3 regions of the Pseudoalteromonas lipolytica genome follow, and region 2 is predicted to be linked to each of the others. Evidence: predicted binding sites of a transcription regulator. Region 2 holds the regulator's gene; each other region holds the start of a gene.
What was found. The regulator NrdR, encoded in region 2, represses ribonucleotide reductase genes. The targets are predictions, from matches to a motif close to AAACACNANATNTNGTGTTT.

Region 1: a site for NrdR is predicted at 3,762-3,781, ahead of nrdG (anaerobic ribonucleoside-triphosphate reductase activating protein). Genes of this name have one in related genera too.
Region 3: a site for NrdR is predicted at 2,778-2,797, ahead of nrdA (class 1a ribonucleoside-diphosphate reductase subunit alpha). Genes of this name have one in related genera too.

Annotation. Positions count from the first base shown of each region.
Region 1 covers NZ_CP032090.1:3,094,122-3,100,823, forward strand. The annotation lists gene D0907_RS13900 (S8 family peptidase) at 1-618, opposite strand, end outside; gene D0907_RS13905 (hemerythrin domain-containing protein) at 888-1,469, shown strand; gene nrdD (anaerobic ribonucleoside-triphosphate reductase) at 1,503-3,302, opposite strand; gene nrdG (anaerobic ribonucleoside-triphosphate reductase activating protein) at 3,308-3,760, opposite strand; gene mog (molybdopterin adenylyltransferase) at 4,027-4,554, shown strand; gene D0907_RS13925 (NarK family nitrate/nitrite MFS transporter) at 4,640-6,112, opposite strand; gene D0907_RS13930 (alginate export family protein) at 6,444-6,702, opposite strand, start outside.
Region 2 covers NZ_CP032090.1:2,829,838-2,836,539, forward strand. The annotation lists gene ribH (6,7-dimethyl-8-ribityllumazine synthase) at 1-93, opposite strand, end outside; gene ribBA (bifunctional 3,4-dihydroxy-2-butanone-4-phosphate synthase/GTP cyclohydrolase II) at 324-1,439, opposite strand; gene D0907_RS12735 (riboflavin synthase) at 1,482-2,135, opposite strand; gene ribD (bifunctional diaminohydroxyphosphoribosylaminopyrimidine deaminase/5-amino-6-(5-phosphoribosylamino)uracil reductase RibD) at 2,140-3,279, opposite strand; gene nrdR (transcriptional regulator NrdR) at 3,282-3,731, opposite strand; gene glyA (serine hydroxymethyltransferase) at 3,840-5,096, opposite strand; gene D0907_RS12755 (hypothetical protein) at 5,391-5,759, shown strand; gene thrC (threonine synthase) at 5,795-6,702, opposite strand, start outside.
Region 3 covers NZ_CP032090.1:1,703,664-1,710,365, forward strand. The annotation lists gene nrdB (class Ia ribonucleoside-diphosphate reductase subunit beta) at 1-322, opposite strand, end outside; gene nrdA (class 1a ribonucleoside-diphosphate reductase subunit alpha) at 392-2,677, opposite strand; gene D0907_RS07745 (HAD family hydrolase) at 3,067-3,738, opposite strand; gene ubiG (bifunctional 2-polyprenyl-6-hydroxyphenol methylase/3-demethylubiquinol 3-O-methyltransferase UbiG) at 3,738-4,448, opposite strand; gene gyrA (DNA topoisomerase (ATP-hydrolyzing) subunit A) at 4,625-6,702, shown strand, end outside.

The sequences.
Region 1 (6,702 bases), 260 kb from region 2:
AGTGCCCGCACAGTGTGTGCCATGACCTACATTTAAATCGGTGTTAAGTTGGCCTTCAATCCACACACCACTTGCACCAGTAATTGAAATAGCACTGGCATGAGTAATCCCTTGCACGTTTTCAATGACTTTAGCGCCATACTCTAAATCAGCGAGTGACGCATCAATGCCAGAATCATTGACAAGAACGGTGACGCCCTTACCTGTGAACGTCATCCCATTATTAGCCGTGAATTCGTCTGATTGAAGCTTTTCAACCCCCGTAATTTCTCGCGCTTCTAGGTTGTAATAAGTTAAAGGTCTATTTGCAAAAATAGAGCGAACCCCTTCCATTGCTGCTAACTTTTTAATTTGTGTAGGTGATGCAACAACACCAATCATTGGTAATGACTTAAATTGCACACTTTGTGTGATACCTAGATTAATTAACTTACTTATTTGTGTGGCTTTAAGTGCTTCCATTTGCTCGTAACTTACAACCACCATCGCTTTGTCTGTGAGCGACATAGTTTTAAGCTGTTGCTCTAATTGAGAGCCTATCACTGCGGCTGCCGCTGCGTTTAAACTGAATCCTGCAAGCGTTAAACCAACCGCCATATTTTTCATTAATAGTTTCATCTGACACCTACCTTGCGTGAATTGACGCCTAAAATGGTTAATGTTTTATTTACATTTCTAATTAAATAGCCGAATGAAGTTGGCAGCTATCAGGATCAATCCCTACATGGCATGAGGGAAATCCCCTATTAGGTAAGGTATTAAATGAATTTTTACGGGCACTACCTAGTAAAGGTTAAGCGTTTTCTATCCCCTTTGAGGAATATCTTTCGTCCTATGTTTCAACTAGATTGATTAAACCATTCGTCATTTAAAAGTAAGGATTGAGAATGTCTGCTCGTACAGAAACATCAAATGATATAGCGAGCGAAAGCGCTAATGCTATTGACCTTGTCAATGAGGATAACTCAACCACCAAGCAACACACTCATATTGGACAAGCTATTTCAGGCAGTAACATAAACTGGGAGGCACAATCGCCCATCAAGCTCATTGCGCATATCATCGATAATTTTCATGAAAAGCACAGAATGCAATTTCAACAATTGATCCAATTAACCAAAGCAGTGAAATTAAAAAATACTGATCATTGTGACTACCCTCATCATCTGGAATCTCATTTATCGCAAATGAAATATGAACTTGAAGAACATATGATGAAAGAAGAGGCCATTTTATTCCCAATGATCATGAAAGGTTATTATCCATCGGGTCCTATTAGTGTGATGGAAGCAGAACACTTAGAGCACGAGAAGGCACTCGAAAAATTAACCACACTCACCAATAAGTTTACTCCTCCGCACGATGCTGATGAAGACTGGCAGCGTCTTTATGCCAAAATACATGAGCTCTACAACGATTTAAACGAGCACATTCATTTAGAAAATAATATTCTTTTTATGCAAGGTTAAGGCAAAAGGGGCAATAGACGCCCCTTTACATTGTTAGGCTAACGCTGATTGTTGTACTTTTGTGCATTGGTAATGTCGCAATTTGTGCTCTTTGCGTCGGCCATGACTAAATGACGACACTCTTTTTAAGTAGCCAATCACGCGTGTGCCATAATCAATATCTGTTGAACCACACTGTGAGCATGATTGCCTTGAGCGCTTATCGATATACTCACAGTGATTACAAATGGTGATCCTCACATTAATGCAAAAATAATTGCACCCCGTTCGCGCTGCCACATTAAATAACTGCATATATTGCTCAGTGTCTAAATGCTCTTCTAAATTCAAATGCAGTGCTGAGCCACCATCTAAAAACTCTGTCATCGATTTACCATGCAATATAAACTTATCAAGGTGATTTAGTGTTGTGTCTTCTACTAAATAGAAATAACTGTTGTAGCATTCTCTTGGCGTGAAGTAGCCATCTTCGCTATCCCATTTGGCATTTTTTATCCCTAAATTTTCAGCAGGAACAAACTCAGTGTTAAATAAAAAGCCGGTCTCTTTTGTTGCTAAGCGATTCTCTTTATAAATCACTTCTAACTGACTTTTCACCCATTCTTTATACGCATCATTAACCCCCACTTGAATACCTAAATACTCTGCGGCTTCAACCATGCCATTAATACCAATGGTTAAAAATTGCTTGTTAAAGGAAATAAACCCTGCGTCGTACACCGGTAGCATGCCCGCTTGCTGGTACTCTTCCATTAAGGTGCGATACGCGATTTGATAAGCATGTATTTTTCTTATTTCTGTTGCTAGGTCTCTGCCATCTTGCACCAATCGATTCATATTGAGTGTAATAACATTGATAGAGCCCGTCGAAACGCCCCCCGCGCCTAAACTATACGAAAAACTATGATCGCTAATTTCATTACGAAGTCGACAGCATGAGGCTAATGAATCAGCATCGGTTGATTGATAAACAAAAAATGAGCCGCCTTGACTTAAGTTTTCGGCACACATCAATGCAAATTCTTTATCTTTAGGTTCATTGTCTTCTACTAGCATGGCAGCGGTGACAACAGGGAATGTTAAAACAGCTTTGTTTCGCTCTTGGTTAAACCAATTTAAAAACATGCTTTGCAGTGCCTTTAAAGACGACCAATCGGGAGCCGTCATATCAGGAAACACAAAATGACCAAACATAGCCTCAAAGTATGCACTATCGTACAACGAGATATTCCAAAATACGCTTTGATAACCTCGTGCAGCAGCGGGTTGATTTAAAGCGTACACGACGTGCTGTAAGTGATTTTCTATCTGTTTATAGTGAGTAACTAAATAATCATCGCCGTAATCCTTACGCGCAAAGTAATCAAAATACATTAAAAATTCGACCGTCGCGACAGCCCCTGCAAACTGCGCGCTAATTGCAAAAACAAGATTCACAAAACTGCCGCAGAACGATTCTAAATGCTTAGGTGCCTTAGACTCTCCCCCTAATTTGGTTAGCCCATCCAATAAAAATGGATACATGGTGATAGAAGTACAGTAAGGCTTTAAGCTCGTTTCATCATGCACATAAATTTCATGGTTCTCAATTTGTCGAAGGTACTCTTTGCCCAATGACTCGCCGAAAAGCGCGGTTATTTTATTGCTCACCTGAGTGCGATTAACGTGAATGAAAAAGTCTTTCATTATTTCTGATTCTAGCGTCGCTATATTTTTTAATGTCACATTTGCATTCGCATCCACTTTAGAACCATCGGCCGCATTCTTGGCCTGTGTATAGTTTTCGATGAAACGCATTTTTTCTTTTAATTGTTCACAATTCAGCATAGACATTTTTGTTATCCTTTTAAAAATAATGAGTTAAGTACCTTACCCGAAGCAATTTCAATAAATCGTTGATTAGTTAAATGGCTCGCCAGGCCACCTAATTCAGCGACATAACGGCCCGTTTTTACATAAGTCAGCTGTGCTTTTAATTGCTCCGACACATCCTCAAGCCCGGTATACAAACACGTTGCTAAGCCTTGCTGCGTTGCTAACTTTAAAAAATAAACTAAATCACCTTCCTGCCATTCTCCGCCAAAAAACACCACACAAGTCATCAAGTGCTTATAGCGCTCAAGTAACCCTAGAAAGCGTTGCGATGTTAACCGCTCACCATGCTTTGGATCCCATGTATCAACGCTATGACACCCAGGACAGCGCAAGGGGCACCCCGTGCATACAAAGCCTAACGCAATGTGTCCGGGGACTTCTTGAAAGCAAACTTGGGGTTCTAATACATTAAACATAAACCACTACATATTGTGTTTTAGATTTCAATATTATCAATATATAGTACCAACACCGTTTTAAGCCAGTTTAAAACTTGATCTAGATCAAAGCAGCTTAGTTCTGCCAAAAGAACAAAATGGGTAGCCAATCAAAACCCCGCTCCTGTCAAAAATAAAATGCAGCGAAACGGAGCGCCACCCAGACACCTCTACCTACTTTGGAGGAGTTACCTTTACCCATCACTTTGCTAGAGTGCGAATAAATGAATTGTAAAGAGATGAAAATGACTGCGAAAATTGGAATTTTGACTGTTAGTGATCGCGCAAGCCGAGGCCAGTACGATGACTTATCGGGACCCGCTATCACCGATACATTAAATGACTATTTAAGTTCGCCATGGCAGGCATGCTATCGATTAGTCGAAGACGAGCAACATTTAATTGAAGCGGCATTATGCGAGCTTGCCGATCAAGAACAATGCGCTTTAATCATTACCACAGGTGGAACGGGTCCCGCCAAACGAGACATAACCCCCGAAGCCACAGAAGCGGTGTGTGACAAAATGATGCCAGGATTTGGTGAGTTAATGCGTACTGAAAGCTTAAAATACGTGCCAACGGCTATACTCTCTCGACAAACAGCGGGGATAAGAGACCGCTCATTAATTATTAACTTACCGGGCAAACCCAAAGCGATTCGTCAATGTCTTGATGCCGTATTTCCTGCGGTGCCTTATTGTATTGATTTACTTGAAGGGCCTTACTTAGAATGTGATGAATCTGTGGTTCAAGTATTTAGACCTAAGTCATAAATAAGGTTTGTCATAACGTTAAAACATCCCCTTAGTTAATAACGAAAAAAGCCAGCTTAAGCTGGCTTTTCTATCGTATTAAGATTTATTTGTGTGATACATCAATCAGTTCAACAGTCCCGTCTTCGCGTACTTCAGCAATTTGACCTCGCGGTTCATCCATAAAGAACAAAGTAACAAAGCCAATCATTGCCGTACCGGCGATAACATAAAAGAAAGTTGCATAATCAACGAACGATAACACAGTTAAAAATGTAACTGCCCCAACGTTACCATATGCCCCTGTCATCCCTGCAATTTGACCTGTTAAGCGACGTTTAATTAATGGCACGACCGCAAACACAGCACCCTCACCTGATTGAACAAAGAAAGAACACGCCATGGCTGTTGCAACTGCTAACCATAATGGCCACTGCGAATTAACCATGCCCATTAACAGATAACCTGCGGCTAAACCGGCGGTTAAAATAAGTAACGTTGTACGGCGACCAAACTTATCTGAAATAAACCCACCTGCTGGGCGTGACATTAAGTTCATAAATGCATACGCACCGGCCACCATCCCTGCCATAACAGGGTCGAGCGAGAAGGTCTCAGCAAAAAATAGCGGTAGCATTGACACCACAGCAAGCTCAGAACCAAAATTTGTAAAATACAAAATATCCAGCACAGCTACTTGCTTAAAACTATAGCGATGTAACTCAGGTACTTCTTGCTCAAATACCGTTTTATTTACGTTCCACACTTTTTTAACTTCAAACAAGTACAACAGCACTAACCCACCATAAATAAGGTGTACGACATTTGCTTCAATCATCCCAACACCATTGGGTGAGAGTTTCCAAGCCAGTAATGCCATTGCTGCATACATAGGGATTTTCATGATTAGGAGTAAGAAAAAATCGCCTTTAGAAGTGACTTCCATCGCCCCTAAATTTTTAGGGCGAAAGTACGTCGAGCCTTTAGGTGTATTGGTTACATTAAAATAATAAATAAAACCATAAACAAAGCTCATTATACCCGTAATACCAATTGCATAACGCCAACCATCATCGCCGCCAAAAATTAATGCCAACGTAGGCAGTGAAAAAGCCGCAGCAGCGGAACCAAAGTTACCCCAGCCACCATACACACCTTCTGCGGTGCCTAATTCGTGATGAGGGAACCACTCAGACACCATGCGGATACCAATAACAAAGCCTGCGCCGATAAACCCAAGTAAAAAACGAGCAATGGCAGCTTGCAAAAAGCTATCAGCAAAAGCAAACATTAAACAAGGTACTGCGCTGACAATCAGCAAACATGAATAGACTAACCTTGGCCCATATTTATCGGTTAGCATGCCAATAATCACGCGGGCAGGAATGGTCAAAGCCACGTTCAAGATCAGTAGTGTTTTTACTTGCTCTGTACTTAATCCCAAGGTGGTTTTTACAGCCTGTAGTAACGGTGCAAAATTAAACCACACAAAAAAGGTGATAAAGAATGCAAGCCAACTAAGATGTAAGATTTTCATTTTTCCTTGAAAGGAAAAAAGGTTAAATTTTTCACTCGCCATTGTCGTCTCCAAACGGTTTTATTAATTTGATTCTGAGCCGACTTACTAAAAAAGAATTGATGTAAATCAAGGAATAAAGGTAACCGCCGTGCAGCCAAAAACACCTCTACCCCCTATGAATAGGCGCACTGTAAAGCAATGCCTTTATTAACTGCGCTTACTACCTACTAAGGTGTATTAACACTCCCTATCACTCTACGAGGGAGATAAAAGGAGATATTGGAGGAATAACAATGAGGTTTTGGGATATCACACAGAAAAAAGCCTCCGAAGAGGCTCATAATTGCAGGGAACTGAAACTAATCTAGCGGCTAAAAAGCATGCTAAGCGATTAAAACTTATGAGTGAGCATCAACCATACCTTATCGGTATCCGTGGCATAATCATCAGCGTTGTACATGGCATATTTAAACAGCACATTACAGTTGCTTGAAAGTGCATATGCAGCCGTTAAATCAAGCTCTTGGCCATAATCGATGCTGTGTGCATCACTATCAAAAAAGTGATAAGTCGCGCTCAGCTTTATATCTGCCAACTGCCCATTAACGCCAAAGTATAAATCAGCAAGTCCATTACTTGGGGTCGCTAAA
Region 2 (6,702 bases):
TAAAAGGCTGCTACCAATAAAGTCATTAAAGCGTGAAATGACAATGGCAAATTTTTTGCCCGGTGCGTATTTGTTACCTTCAATAATTTTCATTTAATAACCCTAAAAAATAAGTTTAAGCGGTTGCGATTGCGCAAAAATTACGGCGCATAATACCACAAAAATATAAAAGTCGCCTAGTTAACCTGAACTCTGGATAATAAATCTATCTCCAGCGGTTACTTTCAACGCTTACTGCCTTGAATTTACATGCAATAGGCCAAGAATACCTTGGCCTTAAAATTAGCTTGCTAGTAAATTTTGTTAACTAAGCTGTGCGTTAATTAAGACTGCGGCTCAACGTAATCAACCACTTCTAAGTGGAAACCAGACAATGCATGATACTTCTTCGGACGACTCATCAAGCGCATTTTCTCAATGCCAAGGTCTGCTAAAATTTGTGACCCCACACCCACTGTGCGTGACGTGCCTTGGAATTTACGATGACTGACATTTTCACCCGCATCTTCTGCTGCAAATGCTTTGACCGTTGCTTCAAGATCTTCGGTTGATTCTTGTTTACCTAAGATAACCAATACGCCGTTATGCTCAGCAATATAGGCCATTGCATCTGATAAACTCCAGCTACGATCTGCGCTGCGGTCTGACAGTAAAATATCGTTAAACGTACTTTGTAAGTGAACACGTACTAACGTAGCGTCATCTTTCGATACGTCGCCTTTTTGCAATGCATAGTGGAGCTGACCATCAATGGTGTCTTTATACGTTACTAAATCGAATTCACCGTGATCGGTTGGCAACTTACATTTTGCAACACGTTCAATGGTGGTTTCGTTTAGATTTCTGTACTCGATTAAATCAGCAATTGTACCAATCTTCAGACCATGCTCTTTAGCAAACACTTCAAGGTCGGGACGACGGGCCATGGTGCCATCGGCATTGAGAATTTCAACAATAACAGAAGAAGGCTCAAGACCAGCCAAGCGCGCTAAATCACAGCCCGCTTCAGTGTGACCCGCACGGGTAAGAACGCCACCAGGTTGTGCCATAATAGGGAAAATATGACCCGGCTGTACGATATCACTTGGCACAGCTCCTTTCGCGATGGCCGCTTGCACTGTGCGTGCACGGTCAGCAGCTGAAATACCGGTTGTTACGCCTTTTGCAGCTTCAATCGACATTGTAAAGTTTGTTGAGAAAGCCGCTCCGTTATTTTTAACCATTAACGGTAATTCTAACTGCTGACAACGCTCTTGAGTCATGGTTAAACAAATTAAACCACGACCATGCGTTGCCATAAAATTGATAGCATCTGCACTTATGTGCTCTGCTGCGATAATTAAATCGCCTTCATTTTCTCTATCTTCATCGTCCATTAAAATAACCATTTTACCGGCTTTAATGTCATCGATAATTTCTTGCGCGCTGTGTAAATTCATAATGTGCCCATGAGAGTATGATTAATAATGACGTATCTTCGCTTATTTAATAAAACCAGCTTGCGCTAACAAGCTCATAGATATGTCTGAACGGGAAGGTTGTTCAGCCCCTTTGATCAGGCGCTCTAAGTAGCGAGCAATTTGATCAACTTCTAAGTTAACCTGCGTGCCCACTTGAAATTCTGCAATCGTCGTTTGCTCAGCGGTGTGTGGAACAATGGTCAGCTTGAAGCGATTTTGCTCGACCTCATTCACCGTTAAACTAATTCCATCTATACATACCGACCCTTTATACGGAATGTATTTCATTAAATTATGGTCGGTACTTAGCCAGTACTCTGTTGCTCTGGCATTGGCGGTAATGCTTTCAACTGTCGCGATGCCATCAACATGGCCTGACACTAAATGCCCACCAAGGCGAGAAATTGGCTGCATAGCCTTTTCTAGATTCACGGTTTGGCCTTTTTTATAGTGCGCAAACCCTGTCAGGCTAATGGTTTCATTTGATAAATCAGCACTGAAGCCATCGCTATGTTTAGTAACCACTGTTAAGCACACACCATTTGTTGCAATACTGTCGCCTAATTTTACGTCTTTCATATCCAAATCATTACTTTGAATACGAATAGCGAGATCACCTTGTTTTTGTGTTAATTCAACAATTTTACCTGTTGCTTCAATTATTCCAGTAAACATAATGCTACTCTTTATCTTCAGTGTGTGTGGCTTGCTTTGCTTTGTACGCTGTTAAGCGGATATCGTCGCCAATTATCTGTGTGTCGGTAAACGTTAATTGAGTGACATCACCCATGGCTGTTACTTCTGCAAAGTTTAGTAAGCTTTTGCCCATATCACCTATTAACTTTGGGGCAATATAAACAATGTATTCGTCAATTAGGTCTTGCTGTGCAAAAGCGCCCGCTAAGGTTGCTCCTGCTTCAAGCCAAATATGATTAAATTGTAATTCGGCTAACCGTGCTAAAACGGCCGATAAATCAACTTTATTTTTGTTAGCTGCCACCACTTCGTGTTTTACAAAATGTGGCCATTGCTGCTGATTATCAAGCTGTGTTGTGAAAATAATCACCGGACTCTCAATACTAAATAAAGCGAGATCTGGGGTGAGTCTGTTTTGCGAATCGATAATCACACGTGTTGGCTGACGTATCGGCAATGATGTTGGCATTGCAAATGGCAGCTCTTCAGTACGCACATTTAATTTGGCGTTATCACTGATAACGGTATCTGCACCACTCAAAATTGCGCAGCTTTGTGCGCGAAATGCTTGAACGTCTTGGCGTGCTTGCGGACCCGTGATCCATTTACTTTGGCCGTTATTAAGTGCCGTTTTTCCATCTAAACTACAGGCCATTTTACAGGTAACAAAAGGCAACCCTGTTTCCATTCGCTTCAAAAAGCCTTTGTTTAAATCGCGCGCCTGTTGCTCAAGTAACCCAGAGGCAACGTCAATACCTGCATCAGCCAATATTTGTAAGCCACGGCCACTGACTGCTGGATTTGGGTCTACCATTGCAGCAATCACTTTACTCACACCGGCCGCTTTTAGACCTTCAGCACAGGGCGGAGTACGACCATAATGACTGCAAGGTTCAAGCGTCACATAGGCTGTTGCCCCTTTGGCATTATCGCCAGCAACGGCCAGTGCATTCACCTCGGCATGACCCTGCCCGGCAAGTTGATGAAAACCCTCACCAACTATATGGCCGTCTTTAACAAGTACACAACCCACATTAGGGTTTGGCGTCGTGGTAAAACGGCCCTGTTTGGCAAGCTCAATAGCGCGTGCCATATAAATGCTATCAAGTTCAGTGAACGACATGCTTAATCACCTAAACGGGCAATTTCTTCGCCAAACTCACGAATATCTTCAAATGAGCGATATACTGAGGCAAACCTAACATAAGCTACTTTATCAAGCTTTTTGAGCGATTCCATAATACACTCGCCGATTAAATGGCTTGAGATTTCACGCTCTCCGGTGGCACGTAGCTGTGATTTAATCACGTTGACGACTTCTTCGATTTGCTCTGTACTCACTGGGCGTTTTTCTAATGCGCGGTGCAGACCATTTAATAATTTGTCTTCGTTAAAAGGTTCTCGACTACCGTCTTGCTTTATCACCCTTGGCATAACAAGTTCAGCACCTTCAAAGGTGGTAAAACGCTCGTGACATTCGTTGCATTCGCGACGGCGTCTAACTTGGTGACCACCGCCAACAAGTCGTGAATCGATTACTTTAGTATCTTTTGCTGTGCAAAAAGGGCAATGCATAAGGTTAAACTTCCGTTTATAAAAAACAAAAAAAGACCGCTTAGTAAGCGGCCTTTATAATAGCAAAAAACAACACTATTGTTATCTTAATTACGGTTTAACCAGCAATTAAGCGTAAACAGGTAGTTTTTTACAGATTGCTTTAACTTTCTCTTTTACTTCTGCTTGTACTGATGCATCGTTGATGTTGTCTAGTACGTCACAGATCCAGCCAGCAAGTTCTTTAGACTCAGCTTCTTTGAAACCACGGCGCGTAATTGCCGGAGAACCAATACGAAGACCCGACGTTACAAACGGTGAACGTGGGTCATTTGGTACTGAGTTTTTGTTTACTGTGATGTTTGCATTACCAAGGGCAGCGTCAGCATCTTTACCTGTGATATCTTTATCAATTAGGTCTAGAAGGAATAAGTGGTTGTCTGTTTTACCAGAAACAACTTTATAGCCACGCTCTTGTAACACTTCAACCATTGCTTGTGCGTTTTTAACCACTTGCGCTTGGTATGTTTTGAATTCAGGCTGTAATGCTTCTTTAAACGCAACCGCTTTAGCAGCGATGATGTGACATAAAGGACCACCTTGGCCACCCGGGAATACGGCGCTGTTAAGCTTTTTATAGATCTCTTCATCACCACACGCAGAAACAATTAGACCGCCACGAGGACCCGCTAATGTTTTATGAGTTGTTGTTGTAACAACATGCGCGTGAGGGATTGGGCTTGGGTATACGCCAGCCGCAATAAGACCTGCAACGTGTGCCATATCTACGAATAAGTACGCATCCACTTTATCAGCGATTTCACGGAACTTAGCCCAATCAACGATACCTGAGTATGCAGAGAAACCCGCAATGATCATTTTTGGTTTGTGCTCTAGTGCTAGTGCTTCAACTTGAGCGTAATCAATTTCGCCCGTTTCTTCATTTAGGCCATATTGAATTGCGTTGTACGTTTTACCAGAAAAGTTAACGTGTGAACCATGCGTTAAGTGGCCACCATGAGCTAAGCTCATACCTAGTACGGTGTCATGTGGCTGAAGAAGCGCTTGGAAAACAGCCGCATTAGCTTGTGAACCAGCGTGCGGTTGTACGTTTGCGTAGTCTGTGCCGAATAACTCGTTTGCACGGTCAATTGCTAATTGTTCAACAACGTCAACGTGCTCACAACCGCCATAGTAACGTTTGCCTGGATAACCTTCAGCATATTTGTTTGTAAGCTGAGAACCCTGTGCTTCTAGCACGCGTGGGCTACAGTAGTTTTCAGACGCGATCAGTTCGATGTGCTCTTCTTGACGAGCCGTCTCTTTAGTGATGGCTGCAAATAACTCTGGATCGAAATCCGAAATATTCATGCTACGTTCTAACATGGGGTCTCCTAAGGCAACGTGTATGGTGTTTTTTTGAAGGCTATATTGTACGCTGAAAACGCACATTTGCCTATCGTGTAAAGATGAACATATTTAAACAGGGATTGAATTTATTTCACAGTGTTTTAATAATGATATTTTTTTATTGATACATAACGAAAATTTATGAATTTAAAATATTACATAGGTTTTTAAAATGTCATTTGCATAAAAAATAGCACACAGGCATTGCTTTTTACTATTTTCAAACTACCCTAATAGTCTTAATAAATATCAAGGATGGTATAAAATCTCATGTTAGCAAAACCTCTTTACGAAGCCGCCCCCTATGGCTACTTTATCCTCGGCATCAGTTGCATCACATTAGCGAATAATGTGGTGCCTACAGTCATTGGTATCGTACTCTTTTTACTGGGTGCAAATATTTGGCGAATGCGCTCAAATGCAAGACGCACAGATCATTCGAGTCAACGAGTAAATCAAAGAAAGCTCTATTATTACTATGAATTTAAACCATTTATTGTTTTTATTGCGGCATATACCTTGATCCAATGGACACAAAATGAACTTGTTTCAGTGATTGGCGTGTTACTGTGTATTACCGCTGTGGTGATTCTTGTGATGCGGATTTTAAACCGGCATAGTCATTCAATATTGCATTAAAAAAGAGCGGCTTAGCCGCTCTTTTTTATGGTTTTTTACGCCAGTTTTTTTAACAGCTCAGTACGCAAAAGCTGGTAATCACACACAATATCTTCTGCAAGACATTGCTTTGCTAACGCATCTGCTAAAGGCTTTGGCATCGGTAACTCAATCTCGAGTATTTCTTCCACGCTTTCTTTAAATTTAGCGGGGTGTGCCGTCGCTAAAAAGATACCCGCACTGCCCGGTGCAATGTTTTCTTTTAAGCCTTGGTATGCAATCGCAGTATGAGGCTCTGCAACATACCCTGTTTGATGAATTTTTTTCATCACCTCTTTGGTTGTCTCTTCATCGACACAGCTTGAATAAAAGTCATCATAACTAAACCATGCATTATCTAACATGTGCTGAACACGCGGCCAATTGTTTGGTTTACTCACATCCATCGCGTTCGATAACGATTCAATCGTTGCGTTAGGAGCCCACTCTTTATTTTGCAAGAAACGAGGCACCGTATCGTTTTGGTTGGTTGTTGCACTAAGTTTTGCCACTGGCATCCCTAGTACAGCGCCAATCATCGCAGCACACACGTTACCAAAGTTTCCACTTGGTACAGAGATATGCGCTTTAGCACGTTGCGCTTTTGGCAATTGTGCTATTGCTTCAAAGTAGTAACACACCTGTGCAACTAAACGGCTGATGTTGATTGAATTCGCTGAGTTTAACCCTAGCTTTTCTTTTACTTCATCATCGAGAAACGCTTGTTTTACCATGCTTTGGCAATCATCAAAGCTGCCATCAACCGCATAGCAATGAATGTTGTTGCCTAACGTAGTGAATAGTTTTTGCTGTGCTAGCGAAATTTTGCCTTTCGGATATAGAATAACCACATCAATATTCGGTTTGTTGTAAAAGGCATGCGCAACCGCAGCACCTGTGTCACCCGACGTTGCGGTTAGAATGG
Region 3 (6,702 bases), 1.1 Mb from region 2:
ACGTTTCAAGTTCAGGAATTGACACAATTGGCAGTAAGGCAACGTTAGGCGAACGACCTTGCACACTATCAAGTAATGTTTGGTATTTTAAGTTACTTAAAAAAATGTGTTTTTCATGGTCAGGTAAAGCTTGAAAATCAAGACGGTCTTTACTTACGTCAACTTCTTCAGGACGCCAGAAGAAAGATAATTGCTTTTCAATTAGCTTCTCGAAGATAGGGTACTTTTGTTGGTCGTAACGTGACACGTTTACCGTCTGGCCGAAAAACATCGGTTCTAGTAATTGGTTATTATGGTTTCGGCTAAAAGTTGTATATGACATAGTGAATACTCAAAAAACAGTCAGGACAAAGCGGGCTAAGGAGCCCGCTTGTGTATGTTATTAATTTAATTAGATTTTACAAGCACCGCCTGCACAACCATCATCTTCCACCTCAGGTGTAAGCTCATCTTGAGCATCTGAAGCGCCATCACGGGTGTTATGATAATACAACGTTTTAACACCCAGTTTATATGCTGAAAGGAGGTCTTTTAAAAGCACCTTCATAGGTACTTTACCGCCTTCGTACTTAGATGGATCATAATTTGTATTCGCAGAGATCGTTTGGTCAACGAACTTCTGCATAATGCCCACTAATTGCAGATAACCATCGTTTGATGGGATATCCCAAAGTAGCTCATAATTGTCTTTTAGGCGCTCATACTCTGGTACTACTTGTTTCAAGATACCATCTTTACTTGCTTTAACACTGATGTGTCCACGCGGTGGCTCAATACCATTTGTTGCATTAGAGATTTGTGATGAAGTCTCTGATGGCATTAATGCCGACAATGTTGAGTTACGCATACCATGTTCTTTAATGTTTGCGCGCAGTGTATCCCAATCTAAGTGAAGAGGTTCATCACAGATTTGGTCAAGGTCGCGCTTGTACGTATCTGTTGGCATAATACCTTGCGAGTACGTTGTTTCATTAAATTTAGGGCAAGCACCACGTTCTTTAGCAAGCTCATTTGATGCTTTCATTAAATAATATTGAATTGCTTCAAATGTTTGGTGCGTTAATGCATTTGCACTACCGTCAGAATAACGTTTACCGTTTTTAGCAAGGTAGTATGCGTAGTTGATGACACCAATACCTAACGTGCGACGACCCATGGTTGCGTTTTTCGCTGCAGGGACAGGGTAGTCTTGGAAATCAAGTAAGTTATCAAGCGCACGTACTGCAAGTTCAGCAAGCTCTTCTAACTCATCAAGTGACTCAATTGCACCTAAGTTGAATGCAGAAAGTGTACACAGTGCGATTTCGCCTTCTTCGTCCATTACGTTACTAAGTGGCTTAGTCGGTAATGCAATTTCTAAACATAAGTTAGACTGACGGATCGGTGCTACCGTTGAGATAAACGGGCTATGAGTATTACAGTGGTCAACGTTTTGTAAGTAAATACGACCTGTACTAGCACGCTCTTGTGCGAACATTGAGAACAGCTCAATCGCTTTAATACGTTTTTTACGAATCGACTCATCTTGCTCGTATTTTACGTATAGCTCATCAAATTTAGCTTGGTCTTCGAAGAATGCATCGTAAAGACCCGGTACGTCTGATGGGCTGAATAAAGTAATGTAGTCGTCTTTAATTAAACGGCTGTACATTAATTTGTTGAACTGTACACCGTAATCTAGATGACGAACACGGTTGTCATCAACACCACGGTTATTTTTAAGGACTAATAAGTTTTCAACTTCTAAATGCCACAGCGGGTAGAATAGGGTTGCTGCACCACCACGGACACCGCCTTGAGAACAGCTCTTAACCGCCGTTTGGAAGTGTTTATAAAATGGAATACACCCAGTATGGTATGCTTCACCGTTACGGATTGGGCTACCTAAAGCACGAATACGGCCCGCATTAATACCAATACCTGCACGTTGTGATACGTATTTTACAATCGCAGATGATGTCGCATTAATTGAATCAAGGCTATCACCACACTCAATCAGTACACATGAACTAAATTGACGCGTAGGTGTACGCACACCAGCCATAATAGGAGTCGGCAATGAAATTTTGAATGTCGAAACCGCGTCATAAAAGCGCTTGATGTAATCAAGGCGTGTTTCTCGAGGGTAGTCAGAGAATAAGCTCGCTGCCACTAAGATATATAAAAACTGCGCGCTTTCGTAAATTTCACCCGTTACACGGTTCTGTACTAGGTATTTCCCTTCAAGCTGCTTTACAGCGGCATAGCTGAAGTTTAGATCACGGTTATGATCAATATACGCATCTAACTCGTCAATTTCTTGCTCAGTGTAATCAACGAGTAAGTGTTGATCATAACGTTTGTCTTCAACCAGTTTTGTAATGTGGTCGTATAAACGCGGCGGCTCAAATTGACCATACGCTTTCTTACGTAAATGGAATACAGCTAAACGAGCAGCAAGGTATTGATAATCAGGGGTATCTTTAGAGATCTGATCGGCTGCTGCTTTAATGATAGTTTCGTGAATGTCGTCAGTACGAATGCCATCGTAAAATTGAATATGTGATTTCAATTCAACTTGTGACACAGACACATTATTTAGACCTTCGGCGGCCCAAGCGATGACGCGATGGATCTTATCTAGATCAAGTGACTCTTTACGGCCGTCACGTTTGCTTACAGATAGCTGTTGGTTCATAGTTTTGCCTGTATTCCTTGGGAAATTATATTTTTAGTGACAAAGGTATTCTTAATTATAATTATTATTAGCACCAGCATGAGTCAATTGAATAACATTTAGCCACAATATCTGGTGTTCTTTAAAACGCAGATCACAAGATAGTGTGGTCTGCGATCATTTGCAAGGGATAGAAATGCCCCATTTTGTGGATAACTATTGGATAAACGAATTGTGTTAGTAAGCATTAACCTTTGATCATTCATTGATGATGAAATTTGTAAAAATCAACTCAAGATCTACAAAAATTATCGTTTTTAAAAATAATTTCTGACTGTTTTTTTTATCAACAAAGTTTGCTTAAAACTCAACCCAATCACAATATATGGTGTTTTAACTTAAAACTAACACTATATATGGATAAATCCATCAGTTGGAGTTTGCCAGTTAAAATCTGCGCCCCAGCTCAGTGCGGAATCCACACTTGGTATATAACCCCAAAGTGCAGTTGCACTGTACATATTGGCAGCTTTTGCTGCTTGTATGTCGCGTTCGGCATCACCTATGTATAAGCAACGCGTTGGATCAACATCGAGCATGTTTGCAGTATGAATAAGTGGCTCTGGCGATGGTTTAGCAACTGCTAAGGTATCACCACTCACGACAGCCATGGCATTAGCAAGGCTTGGGATAGCTTGCACCAATGGCTCGGTTAAAAAGCCGGGCTTATTGGTCATGATCCCCCATTTAATGCTGTTTTGCTCAAGTGAGGCGAGAAGTTGCTCTATGCCATTAAAGCACTTGCTATGAATCGCAATGTCTTCTGCATAATAGTCGAGCAGTTGCTGCCTTAATGCTAATTGTTCAACGTCGGGCCATTTATCACCAAAGCCGACCTCTAATAATGCATTGGCCCCATTTGACGCTGCTGGGCGATAAATGCTTTTATCAACAGGCGCGATATTCGCATCTGCTAATACGCGATTTAATGCGCCGCCAAGGTCATCCGCAGTATCGAGTAATGTGCCATCTAAATCAAAAATAAAGGCATCAAAAGCGATATCAGGATTACAACCAGCCATTAGGCAAGTTTCTCAAAATGAAGAATGTAATTAACACTCACATCATCATTTAAACTGTATTGCTTAGAAAACGGATTATAGCTGAGGCCTGTGCTTGCTCTTACTTTTAAGCCTGCATCTTCTGCCCATGCAATTAATTGGGCGGGTTTTATAAACTTTTTATGGTCGTGCGTGCCTTCGGGCACCATTTTTAATAACTTTTCAGCACCCACAATGGCGTATAAATACGCTTTAGGTGTTTTATTTAATGTCGAAAAGAACACATCGGCGCCAGGTTTTGCAAGCTCAGCGACCGCACGAATGATAGAAGCAGGGTCTGGCACGTGCTCTAACATTTCCATACAGGTGATTACATCAAAGCGAGCAGGGTGCTCTTTCGCAAACTCTTCAGCCGGTACTTTCATATAATCAACAGGGACACCGGTTTCTAAACTGTGTAACTTAGCAACGGTTAATGGCTCTTGACCCATATCGATGCCTGTTACTTTAGCTCCCATGCGTGCCATGCTTTCACTTAAAATGCCGCCACCACAGCCAACATCTAAGGTTTCTTTATCAAATAAGCCGCCAACTTTGTCGGCAACAAAATCCAAGCGAAGAGGATTTATTTCATGAAGAGGTTTGAACTCTCCGTCGCGGTCCCACCAACGTTCAGCGATGGCTTCAAACTTTGCAATTTCTGCATTATCTACATTTTGATGTTCGGTCATAAAAAACTTCCTCGTCAATCTGAGGCCATTATATAGGGGTAAATTAATAAATCGCAAAGATTTAGCGCCTGTAAATCTAAATTAATTGTGGTAGCATGGTCATGAAATAATAACTAAAGCTCTAAAGGCGGCGCTTTGCCTCTTTATGAGTCAATACTGAAGGAATGTGAAATCAAATGACTGATCTCGCCAATGAAATTCTGCCAGTCAATATTGAAGATGAATTAAAAAACTCCTACCTTGATTACGCAATGAGCGTAATTGTAGGACGTGCATTGCCAGACGTACGTGATGGTCTAAAACCTGTTCACCGTCGTGTTTTATTCGCAATGAACGAACTCAATAATGATTGGAATAAGCCTTACAAAAAATCAGCACGTGTTGTTGGTGATGTAATCGGTAAGTACCACCCACATGGCGACAGCGCGGTATATGACACCATCGTACGTATGGCGCAGCCTTTCTCATTACGCTATATGCTTGTTGATGGCCAAGGTAACTTTGGTTCAGTTGACGGTGACTCTGCGGCAGCAATGCGTTATACGGAAGTCCGTATGGCAAAAATGTCACATGAGCTATTAGCCGACCTCGAAAAAGAAACGGTTGATTACGTACCTAACTATGATGGTACGGAGCAAATTCCTGACGTATTACCGACGAAAGTACCTAACTTATTAGTGAATGGTTCATCGGGTATTGCGGTTGGTATGGCGACGAACATTCCGCCACATAACTTAACTGAAGTTATTAATGGGTGTTTGGCACTGATCCAAAACCCAGATATGACAATTGCTGATCTGATTGAATATATCCCAGGTCCAGATTTCCCTACAGCCGCGATCATTAATGGTAAGAAAGGCATAGAGCAAGCTTACCTAACGGGTCGTGGTAAAGTGTACATCCGCGCACGCGCAGAAATTGAAGTAGACGAAAAAACGGGTCGTGAAACGATCATCGTCCACGAAATTCCGTACCAAGTTAACAAAGCACGCTTGATTGAAAAAATCGCTGAACTTGTTAAAGACAAAAAAATTGAAGGCATTAGCGCACTCCGTGATGAATCAGATAAAGACGGTATGCGTATCGTTATCGAGATTAAACGTGGTGATGTAGGTGAAGTTATTCTGAATAACCTTTATGCACAAACACAGTTACAAACCGTGTTTGGTATGAATATGGTTGCACTTGATAACAACCAGCCTAAGTGTTTCAACTTAAAAGAAATGCTTGAAGCATTTATCATTCACCGCCGCGAAGTAGTCACCCGTCGTACGGTATTTGATTTACGCAAAGCCCGTGACCGTGCCCATACGCTTGAAGGCTTAGCGATTGCCCTTGCGAATATCGACCCAATCATTGAGTTAATTCGTAAATCACCTACGCCTGCTGAAGCAAAAGCAGCTTTAACAGCAAGGTCTTGGGAACTAGGCACTGTTAAAGCCATGCTTGAAAAAGCCGGTGAAGAAAATGTAGCGCGTCCTGATTGGCTAGCACCAGAGCTAGGTATTCGTGATGGTGAGTACTATTTATCTGAGCAACAAGCACAGGCGATCCTTGACCTACGTTTACACAAACTAACGGGTCTTGAGCATGAGAAGATCTTAGACGAGTACCAAACACTACTCGATCTTATTGCTGAACTACTTTATATCCTTTCAACCCCAGATCGCCTTATGGAAGTAATCCGCGACGAACTAGTTGAAATTAAAGAACAATATGGTGACGAGCGTCGTACAGAAATCAGTGCAGCAGCTCACGATATCAGCCTTGAAGACTTAATTAATGAAGAAGACGTTGTCGTAACGCTTTCTCATGAAGGGTATGTGAAGTATCAGCCATTATCAGACTACGAAGCACAACGTCGTGGTGGTAAAGGTAAATCAGCAACGAAGATGAAAGATGAAGATTTCATTGAACGTCTCCTTGTTGCAAATACACACGATACGATTCTGTGTTTCTCGACTGCTGGTCGTTTATACTGGCTGAAAGTATACCAATTACCACTTGCCAGCCGTGCAGCGCGTGGTAAGCCAATTGTGAACTTACTGCCACTTGAAGCTGACGAACGTATCACTGCAATTCTACCTGTACGTGAGTACGAAGAAGATAAATACATCTTCATGGCTACAGCATTTGGTACAGTTAAGAAAACACCATTAACGGCTTATAGCCGTCAACGTGCAAGCGGTATCATTGCGGTCAACCTAAATGAAGGCGATAGCCTAATTGGTGTTGATATCACTGATGGTACAAA